Regions from separate parts of the Pseudoalteromonas sp. DSM 26666 genome, predicted to be linked through region 2. Evidence: predicted binding sites of a transcription regulator. Region 2 holds the regulator's gene; each other region holds the start of a gene.

Region 1 (3,290 bases), on a different contig from region 2:
TAGCGCAACTATCGCTGCATAGCTTTGTGTCAGGTGTAGCAGGGTATAATGCCAAAGTGCCTTACTTTGCATGGGTTGATGAAAATATTCCCCCGTCGCAAGTTAAGCTAAGAGTGTCAGAAACCTCAGAAGCGACCCGCGCCATAGTTAAAGGACTCGGTATTGGCGGATTACAGCATGATGTTGCAGCGCAATACTCTGATTTAGTCCCTGTACTGCCTAATGAACTGAGTTGGCCAACCGATTTGTGGCTGGTTACGCATCATTTAGTGCATCGAACGGCAAAAGTTCAAGCGTTTAGTCAGCTATTAAAAAATTATTTTAAGCAGCGAAAGTTAAGTTAAAAAGGCTACAACGATTTTTTTATTGAAACACCTAAGCGCTTGGCTAGCCGCGTTAAGTTAGCGCGGTCGACCTGTAAACTACGCGCTGTGCTTGCCCAGTTATAATTATGTTGTTTAAGTTGCTGTATTATAAGTTGCTGAGTATAGGTATCTGTGGCTTGCTTTAACGAAATGTTGTTTGCTAAAGGTGGGATTACAAGCTGGTTTGAGTGTTCAAGAGCCAAGGTGTTAACAGCGCTTAAATTTAGCTCACAATGCGCAGGTTCAATAGTAATAATTGGTTGCTGCCACTGATGTTGTTTAGCCTTTAATGCAGCCCGATTAATCACATGCTCAAGCTCCCTCACATTGCCTGGCCAGTCATATTTTTTAAGCAGCAGTTGCGTTTCAATACTGAGTTTTAGCTGTTTAATAGCGAGCTTGCGGGCTGTTTTTTCTGCAAAATAACCGGCTAATAAAATAACATCTTCATCACGGGCTTTCAATGGAGCGACTGTGAGTGGATAAACACTTAATCGATGGTACAAATCGGCGCGAAACCGTCCTTGTGTTACTTCGTGTTTTAGGTCGCGATTGGTTGCTGCAATCACTCTAACATCGACATATTTAAGTTCATCTTCGCCAACGGTTTGTACTTCGCCACTTTGCAGTACGCGTAATAATTTACTTTGCATAGCCAGAGGCAGCTCGCCGATTTCATCTAAAAATAAGGTGCCGCCATCGGCTAACTGAAATTTACCTTGGCGGGCATTTTGGGCGCCGGTAAAAGCGCCTTTTGCATGGCCAAAAAATTCACTTTCTGCGAGGTTTTCAGGCAGTGATGCACAATTTAAATGAATTAATGGCTGATCTTTACGTGCGGAGTGTAAGTGAATATTACGTGCCACCAACTCTTTGCCGACCCCAGTATCACCTAAAATAAGGACACTAAAGTTTGATGCCGCAACCAGTTTTATCTCATTTTTAAGCGTTTGTATTGCAGAGCTTTGGCCAATAATTTCACCACCATCACGTTTGAGCGCCTCACGGTTTAACGCTTGTACTAATTCACTAGAGTGCTGCGCATGTTGTTTGTAATGGGCAAGCTCTAGGGCTGTTTTAAAGTGCGCACTGCACAAGGTTTGTAAGGTGTTGAGTGTATCAGTGGTAATACCGTCAAACGCATTGGCGTTAAGGCTATCAAAGGTCAGAATGCCAAGTAGTGCGTTTTTATCATAAAGGGGTAACCCTAAGCAGGCATGCACTGGAATATCACCGGTTTTAGCCAGTAGTAGCCCGTCGTATGGATCAGGTAGTGGACAGTCATGTGCAAATTGCAGAGCCAAACGACTACTGCAGATGGCTTTAAGGCGAGGATGCTCCGCAATATCAAAACGTCGTCCTAGGCTATCGGGCATAAGCCCTTTAATGGCTAAGGGTTTTAATTGCTCACCTTGGCAAATTAATAATGCACTGGCATCGCTGGGAATAACACGTTCAACCGTGGCTAAAAGTTGCTCAAAACTGTGAGCATGTAACGTACTTTGCGCAAGTTCTAATGCAACTTGCGTCAGGTTGAATTGTTGGTTCATGTCAAAATGACCTGTTAGTGTATTTTTACAGGTTTTATAGTAGGTCATAAAGACCCATCTTGTAAAGCGAGTTAATTTAACATTTTGAATATTATAGGTTTAATTAGTTGGCACACTCTGTGTAATGCTAAATGCAAGCAGTTAGTTATTACATAGGAAATAAACATGTTATCCGATAAAACCATACAAATAGTTAAAAGCACGGTGCCATTGCTTGCAGAGGCAGGTACGGTCGTAACCGATCATTTTTACAAGCGCATGTTTAGTCATAATCCCGAGCTTAAACATATTTTTAATATGACTAATCAAGAAACGGGTCGTCAGCAATTTGCATTATTTAATGCGTTGGCTGCGTACGCGCAAAATATTGATAATTTAGCCGTGTTAAAAGAGGCGCTAGCGCGAATTAATCATAAGCATACCAGCTTAAATATTTTATCTGAGCATTATCCTATTGTGGGCGCACATTTAATCGGTACGTTAAAAGAGCTTATTCCTGAGCAGTTTACTGCCGATGTTGAATATGCGTGGCGCGAGGCCTACGGTGTACTTGCTGATATTTGTATTACCGAAGAAGCGGCATTGTATGCGCACAGTAAAAACAACCATGGTGGCTGGGCAGGCACGCGCCAGTTTGAAATTACTGATAAACATGTTGAATCTGAATTCGTAACTAGTTTTACGCTGACACCTGTGGATGGTAAAGCAGTTATTACCTACAAGCCAGGACAGTACATTGGCATTAAAGTTAAGCCTGAGGGCGCAGAATATGAAGAGATCCGCCAGTATTCTATTTCGCAAAAGAGCAATGCTAAAAACTATCGTATTAGCGTTAAAAAAGAGTGCCAACCAAAGCCTGGCGTGGTGTCTAATTATTTACACTCACTAGAGCAAGGCGCACGAGTAGAGTTATACCCGCCAGCGGGAGACTTCATTTTAAAAAATGAGGCAACTCCAGTGGTACTTATTTCAGCAGGCGTTGGCCAAACCCCGATGATGGCGATGCTGCAAACGCTACTTAGTGGTGATAAAAATCAAGCGATTAGTTATTTGCACGCGTGTGAAAACAGCCGCGAATTTTCATTTAAAGGGTATTTAGCGCAGCAAACGGCAATGCATCCACAGCTAAAAACATTTACTTGGTTTAATCAAGGTGGCGAGGAGTGTGATTTCACTGGGCTAATGGATTTAACGGTGCTTGAGGCATCATTACCTATTAGCGAAGGGGCATTTTATTTGTGTGGACCAGCATCATTTATGGCTTACGTAAAAGACCAGCTACTTGATTTAGGTGTGCAAAGCTCAAACATTCACTACGAAATATTTGGACCACACCAAGCGTTATAGGTTAATTAAAAGCGTGTGTTACACGCTT
Region 2 (3,290 bases):
ATTGCTCAAGCAGGTCAAAAAATAACAGCTAAAAGTATCACTTACGATATCGAGCAGCAGTTAATTAGCGCAGAAAAAGACGAAAACTCAACAGACCGTGTACACACTATTTTAGTCCCTGTTGAAAATAAAAAAGAAGATGATAAAGGTCAACCATGAGCACATTAAAAGCAGAGCTATTAGCTAAAAGCTACAAAGGTCGTGAAGTTGTAAAAAACGTTGGCCTAGAGGTTGAAGCTGGCAGTATTGTGGGGTTACTTGGCCCTAATGGTGCAGGTAAAACCACCACTTTTTATATGATTGTAGGCCTTGTGCCTAGCGATAAAGGCAAAATATCAATTGATGATAAAGATATTACTTTATTACCGATGCACAGCCGAGCGCGTTTAGGGATTGGTTATTTACCGCAAGAGTCGTCTATTTTTAGAAAGCTGACTGTTTATCAAAACTTAATGGCTATCTTAGAAACACGTAAAGAATTAAATAAACAACAACGCGAAGATACCTTAAATAATTTACTTGATGAATTTAGCATTCAGCATATCCGCGATAGTCAAGGTATGGCTTTATCAGGTGGTGAACGTCGCCGCGTTGAAATTGCTCGCGCGTTAGCAGCAAACCCTAAATTTATCCTTTTAGACGAACCCTTTGCGGGGGTTGATCCTATCTCAGTATTAGATATTAAAAAGATTATAGAGCATCTTAAAAACCGAGGAATTGGCGTACTTATCACAGATCACAACGTACGCGAAACTCTTGATGTTTGTGAAAAAGCCTACATAGTTTCTCATGGGGAGTTAATTGCATCAGGCACTCCAGAATATGTATTAAACGATAAAACAGTACGCGATGTTTATTTAGGCGAGCAGTTCAAGCTCTAATATGTGTGTTATTACACTAAGCATCTGCTAAGATTAATTATACTAATTTAAAAGGATTGTTAGAGATACATGAGGCAATCATTACAGCTGCGCATGGGCCAGCAACTTACAATGACTCCACAGTTGCAACAAGCAATTCGCTTATTGCAACTCAGTACATTGGATCTCCAGCAAGAAATTCAAGAAGCGCTCGATAGCAACCCCTTGCTTGAAGTTGAAGAACACGATTACAGCGAAGACACTGCAGGTAAAAACGAACAAAAAGCCGATAACGATGACTTAACGCTAAGTGCCTCAGCTGACGATAAACCTAGCGAGTATGAGCAAGATAGCGGCGAAGCAATGACCAAAGACACCATTAGCGATGATATGGCTATGGATGTTACTTGGGATGAATATATGAGCGCTGCGCCTGCCTCTTCATCGGGCCCAATGCCAGAAGATGAATCTATTTATCAAGGCTCTTCGACTGAAACGCTGCATGAGTATTTAATGTGGCAACTTCAACTGACGCCGTTTAGTCCTACCGATGAAGCGATAGCTATTGCAATTGTAGAAGCTGTGGACGATTCAGGGATTCTAACCCTTAGCTGTGAAGAAATATTAGAAAGCTTTAACCAAGAAAACGACGGCGAAGATGAAGTTGAACTTGACGAAATAGAAGCGGTACTAAAGCGTATTCAACTATTTGATCCAGTGGGAATAGCCGCGCGTAGTTTACAAGAGTGCTTGTGTATTCAGCTAAATCAATTTGATAAAGACACACCTTTTTTAAACGAAACAAAAATGATCTTAACCGATCATATTGATTTACTTGCTGCACGTGACTATCGCACGTTAATGAAAAAAACAAAGCTTAAAGAAGATGAGCTTAAAGAAATCATGACGTTGATTCATACGCTCAGCCCAAAACCGGCAGACACTATTGTTAGAGAAGAGTCTGAATACGTTATTCCTGATGTGTCGGTTAAGAAAGTTAAAGGTCGTTGGGTAGTTGAATTAAACCCAGATAGCATGCCTAAGATCAGAGTAAATAGCCAATATGCAGCTATGTCGCGTACGGTTAAATCAAGTGGTGATAGCCAGTTTATTCGCTCGCACTTACAAGAGGCTAAATGGTTTATAAAAAGCTTAGAAAGTAGGAATGACACGCTACTTAAAGTAACCAACTGTATTGTGCAGCAGCAACAGGCCTTTTTTGAACACGGTCCTGAGGCTATGAAGCCTATGGTGCTTAACGATGTGGCTGAAATGGTGGAAATGCATGAGTCGACTATATCGCGTGTTACTACGCAAAAATACATGCATACACCACGTGGCATTTTTGAGCTTAAATATTTCTTTTCAAGCCATGTAAGTACTGAAAATGGTGGCGAATGTTCATCAACAGCAATACGTGCATTAATTAAAAAATTAATCGCTGCAGAAAACTCAGCTAAACCATTGAGTGATAGTAAAATTGCAGATATATTGGCAGAGCAAGGAATTAAAGTAGCGAGGAGAACCATTGCAAAATATCGCGAATCTCTAGCTATTCCCCCGTCTAATCAACGTAAAAGTTTGATTTAAGGCGTACAACAAAGAGGAAAATGTTTATGCAACTGAATTTAACTGGTCGCCATGTAGATATTACCGACTCGCTTAGAGACTACGTAAATAGTAAATTTTCGAAGTTACAGAGGCACACTGATCACATAACGAATGTGCACGTTATTCTCGATGTAGAAAAACTAAACCAAAAAGCTGAAGCAACCGTTCATGTTAGTGGCGCTGAGATTTTTGCCTCTACTGAGCATCAAGATATGTATGCCGCTATAGACTCGCTCATTGACAAGCTAGATCGTCAAGTAATTAAACACAAAGAGAAACTTGCTCGACACTAACACTATGAAACTAAGCTCACTTATCTGTCAGGACTGCAGTAAAGCTGCGGTCCTTTTTAATAGTAAAAAAAGAATTTTAGAATTTATCAGTGAATTGGCTCACAATAAGCTGCCCTATTTAACACAACAAGATATTCTTAATGCATTAACTGCAAGAGAAAAGCTTGGAAGTACAGGCATTGGCCGAGGCATTGCTATTCCACATGGTCGCATGAGTGGAGCTCAAGAGCCCCTTGCTTTGATTTTAGTGAGCGAAACAGCTATTAATTTTGATGCGATTGATAACCGGCCGGTTGACATTTTTGTCGCGTTAATTGTTCCCGATGGCGATAATCAGCAGCATTTGAAGACGCTAGCCACGATTGCTGATAAGCTCAATGATAAAGAATTTTGTAAACAGTTACGCGCCGCCAAATCGGATAGCGAACTGTATCAGGTTATCGTCAGTCAATCGTAGTAATAAAGAAAGGTGATAAATGGAATTAATAATTATAAGCGGTCGTTCAGGCTCAGGTAAATCTGTGGC
Region 3 (3,290 bases), on a different contig from region 2:
GAGGCTTGTTGGCTGGCATCATCTGCGCCACTAACAGCGAATAAATTACTATCAAAGGCCTCTGTCGGCGCTTGGTTTTTTAGATGAACCTCCCAACTTCTGGCATCTTTACCGGTTAAAAAGTCACCGTGGTAAAAGCCTTGTGCAGCAAAAATGAATGGGTCGAGTAGCGTACCTGGTGCACTTGATTTAGCTTTAGGGGCTTTTAATGGAATCGTCATACTAAACGTCACCTTACTGTTTACATCACAATTGCTTTGAGTTCTGAAGTAATCGCAACCTGCTTGCTTAGTTACATGCTGCCAAGTATCTTGCATAAAAATTAAAATAGCCTGCTCACGGTTTGCTTCTAATGGCGAGTCGAGTTGCAGCTCTCCATTAATAGTGTAAATAATATTTGGCTCATCAATTTCACTGCTTAAAATAGTATTGGTTGTGTTATTAATGGTTTCTGTAAGCCTAACGGCAAAACCGTTGTGATAAGTAGCGCCTACCCCAACAAGTTGACCATCAATTTTATAGCCAACCACATCATTGCCTTCAATAAGTTGTGTAGTGCGATAATTGACAACCACATCATTAAAATCGTAATCGCCTGCAAACGGCCATTTATCCTCATAAGCAAGCGTTACCCAATCGTTTTCACCTGGGTAAATAGCACTGGCAAATGTGGTTATTGGGTAGTCTTCCACTTCGCCACCTAGCACCCCGCCCGTGGCGGTAATTAGCGATGCCTCAGAGCCATCGGTTACTCGAAAACGAGCCCATGTTTGTCCGGCTTTAACATTACTTGGTACGCTAACTAAAATACTGTTATCACCTTGATTTAGTGGGTACTTCGTTAGCATGCGCTCAGTTTCGCTAAACCCACCATTTTGATCCCAGTCAAACCAAGCATATAAAAAGCTATTTGCTGATGCATTTACAATAATTTGACTGTCTTGCCCTGCAGCAATCGCGGTAACAAAGCTAACCCCGTCATCAGAGTCGTCTATGGGATTATTGATTAAATCGTCATTCGTATTAATATTTTCACCATCGACCGTTTCACCCAAATAAATAAGGTTACTGCCAGTACCATTAGGATCGAATAAATGCCTGGCGCCACTTTGAGCTAGGCTGGTATTGTATGGAAAAGGCGCATCACCAAAGTCGATAGAGCTATCGGTTACCGCCACTTCTGCAATAGCGCATCGAGCACCATCATTTTGACTCGATTTAGGTCCAGAGGTAAATACGTTGGCTATTGGGGTATAGTCAACTACGGGGCTGGTACTTAAATCAACTTTATGTATTTTTCCGCTTTTGTTATTACTAAAATAAAACTGACCGTCAATATCAAAGTAAGCGGCACCAAAAGCGCCAGTATCATCACCAATATCGAGTTGTGTTATAAACGTGGTGGTATTATTAGCAACATCAATTTCATGCAAATCACCATTCGATTCAACAGCATAAAGTAAATTGCTTTGTGGATGAAAGGCAAAGTCGTAAATCCCTAAATTCCAATTAGCACTATTTGGCAAAAGTCGTGCGGCAATTTCAGCGGTTAAATCTGAGTTTAAATCAATTTCGTATAAACCAAATCGAGGAGTGTAGACATAATAAGCAGCGCGTTGGTTTGTATCTTCGCCTGTTACCTGAATGTCACCTACATAAAAATTAGTATCTGGCAGCCCAGTGACATTTAAACGAGTCATTTGGTAGCTGCTATCTATTTGCACCACACTTTTTGGTGCTTGGCGGCTAAAGCCATATAAGTACTGATCTTTATAATTAAAACCTATAGCATTTACGCTTTCATTGTTAGCTCCAGTGTTAAACGCTAAAGCCGCGGCCAACACCGTCGGCTTAGCCGACACTAAATCGATACCATAAAGCTGCGCTTTAGCATCTTGCATTAAAAAAGCCTGGCTGGGGCAATTATCAAATGGCTGGCTAAATACGGTGCAAGGCCACAATATAAAGCACACTTTACCGAGATGGGTTAATTTCATAAGTACGCCCTCTGTAGTTATATAACTTAACTAATGCAGGCTTCATTCCAAAATTTAACACCATGAATTTAAAGTATATTAATTTTTAACCATGCTTAAATATGCAAGTTGCAATACCGCTATTTGCATTATGCAAGATTCAAAATCTATGACCCAACACCTCATACATCACTCTTTAAAGCTGCCTATCTTTATTGGTAATGCTGCAGCAGTTGAGTAAGCTTCATCAAATAAAGTACAATAGTGCAATTAAGGCAGGCTTTTTAATAGCTGTGCTTGTTTCATTTTAGGTAAAAAATAATGGCACACTCTCGCGGAAACTTATTTATTTTATCTGCGCCTTCTGGGGCGGGTAAATCGAGCTTAATAAATGCATTACTGAAAAAACATGCTGATATGAAAGTATCGGTATCGCACACTACCCGCGCACCGCGCCCTGGTGAAAACGATGCGGAACACTACCATTTTGTATCGGTTGATGAGTTTAAGGCACTAATTGCCAAAGATGACTTTTTTGAGTGGGCGCAAGTATTTGACAATTATTACGGTACTTCTAAACAAGCCATTGAATCACAGTTAGCCGCTGGCATTGATGTGTTTTTAGATATTGATTGGCAAGGCGCTCGCCAAGTTCGAGAAATAATGGATGACGTAAAAACTATCTTTATTTTACCGCCGTCAAAGCAAGAGTTAGAGCAACGTTTAAATAACCGTGGCCAAGACTCAGCTGAAATTATTGCCGGGCGTATGGCACAAGCTCAATCAGAAACCTCTCATTACGATGAGTATGACTTTGTTGTTGTGAATGATGATTTTGATACTGCTTTAAGTGAGATAGAAAGTATTGTTATTGCACAGCGATTAACGCTAAAAGCGCAAACAACACGTCATCAAACTTTAATTAATGAGCTACTCAAATAATCTAAATTAAGATAAATTAGGTGTTCATGCCCTAAAACAGATAAAAATTAACCACTGGCTATTGGCGAAACCTGCTGCGTGCAGTAAACTACGCCTTTGCTTTTAAATTATTTTGGAGTGCTAAGATGGCTCGCGTAACAGTTGAAGATGCAGTAGATGCAATTGGTAATCGTTTTGACTTAATTTTAGTTGCGGCCCGTCGTGCCCGCCAAATTGCTGTTGGTGGTAAAGATCCACTAGTAGATCCTGAGAACGATAAGCCAACAGTTGTTGCTTTACGTGAAATCGAACTTGGTTTAGTTGATAATTCTTCAATGGATGTTATTGACCGTGAAGAACAACAACACCAAGAAGCGGCAGAACTAGCTGCTG

Evidence for each region. The regulator sigma-54, encoded in region 2, starts transcription at its own class of promoters, with help from an activator protein. The targets are predictions, from matches to a motif close to GTTGGCACGNNNNTNGNNT.
Region 1: hmpA (NO-inducible flavohemoprotein) is a predicted target of sigma-54. The motif match lies at 2,022-2,040, and genes of this name have one in related genera.
Region 3: BM380_RS18025 (LruC domain-containing protein) is a predicted target of sigma-54. The motif match lies at 2,031-2,049, and genes of this name have one in related genera.

The regions. Positions count from the first base shown of each region.
Region 1 is NZ_FPAR01000011.1:24,638-27,927, forward strand. Features, by position in the region: gene BM380_RS15940 (LysR family transcriptional regulator) at 1-344, shown strand, start outside; gene norR (nitric oxide reductase transcriptional regulator NorR) at 350-1,915, opposite strand; gene hmpA (NO-inducible flavohemoprotein) at 2,081-3,262, shown strand.
Region 2 is NZ_FPAR01000007.1:19,046-22,335, forward strand. Features, by position in the region: gene lptA (lipopolysaccharide transport periplasmic protein LptA) at 1-159, shown strand, start outside; gene lptB (LPS export ABC transporter ATP-binding protein) at 156-881, shown strand; gene BM380_RS13465 (RNA polymerase factor sigma-54) at 951-2,450, shown strand; gene hpf (ribosome hibernation promoting factor) at 2,477-2,764, shown strand; gene ptsN (PTS IIA-like nitrogen regulatory protein PtsN) at 2,769-3,221, shown strand; gene rapZ (RNase adapter RapZ) at 3,241-3,290, shown strand, end outside.
Region 3 is NZ_FPAR01000016.1:27,670-30,959, forward strand. Features, by position in the region: gene BM380_RS18025 (LruC domain-containing protein) at 1-1,997, opposite strand, end outside; gene gmk (guanylate kinase) at 2,298-2,918, shown strand; gene rpoZ (DNA-directed RNA polymerase subunit omega) at 3,044-3,290, shown strand, end outside.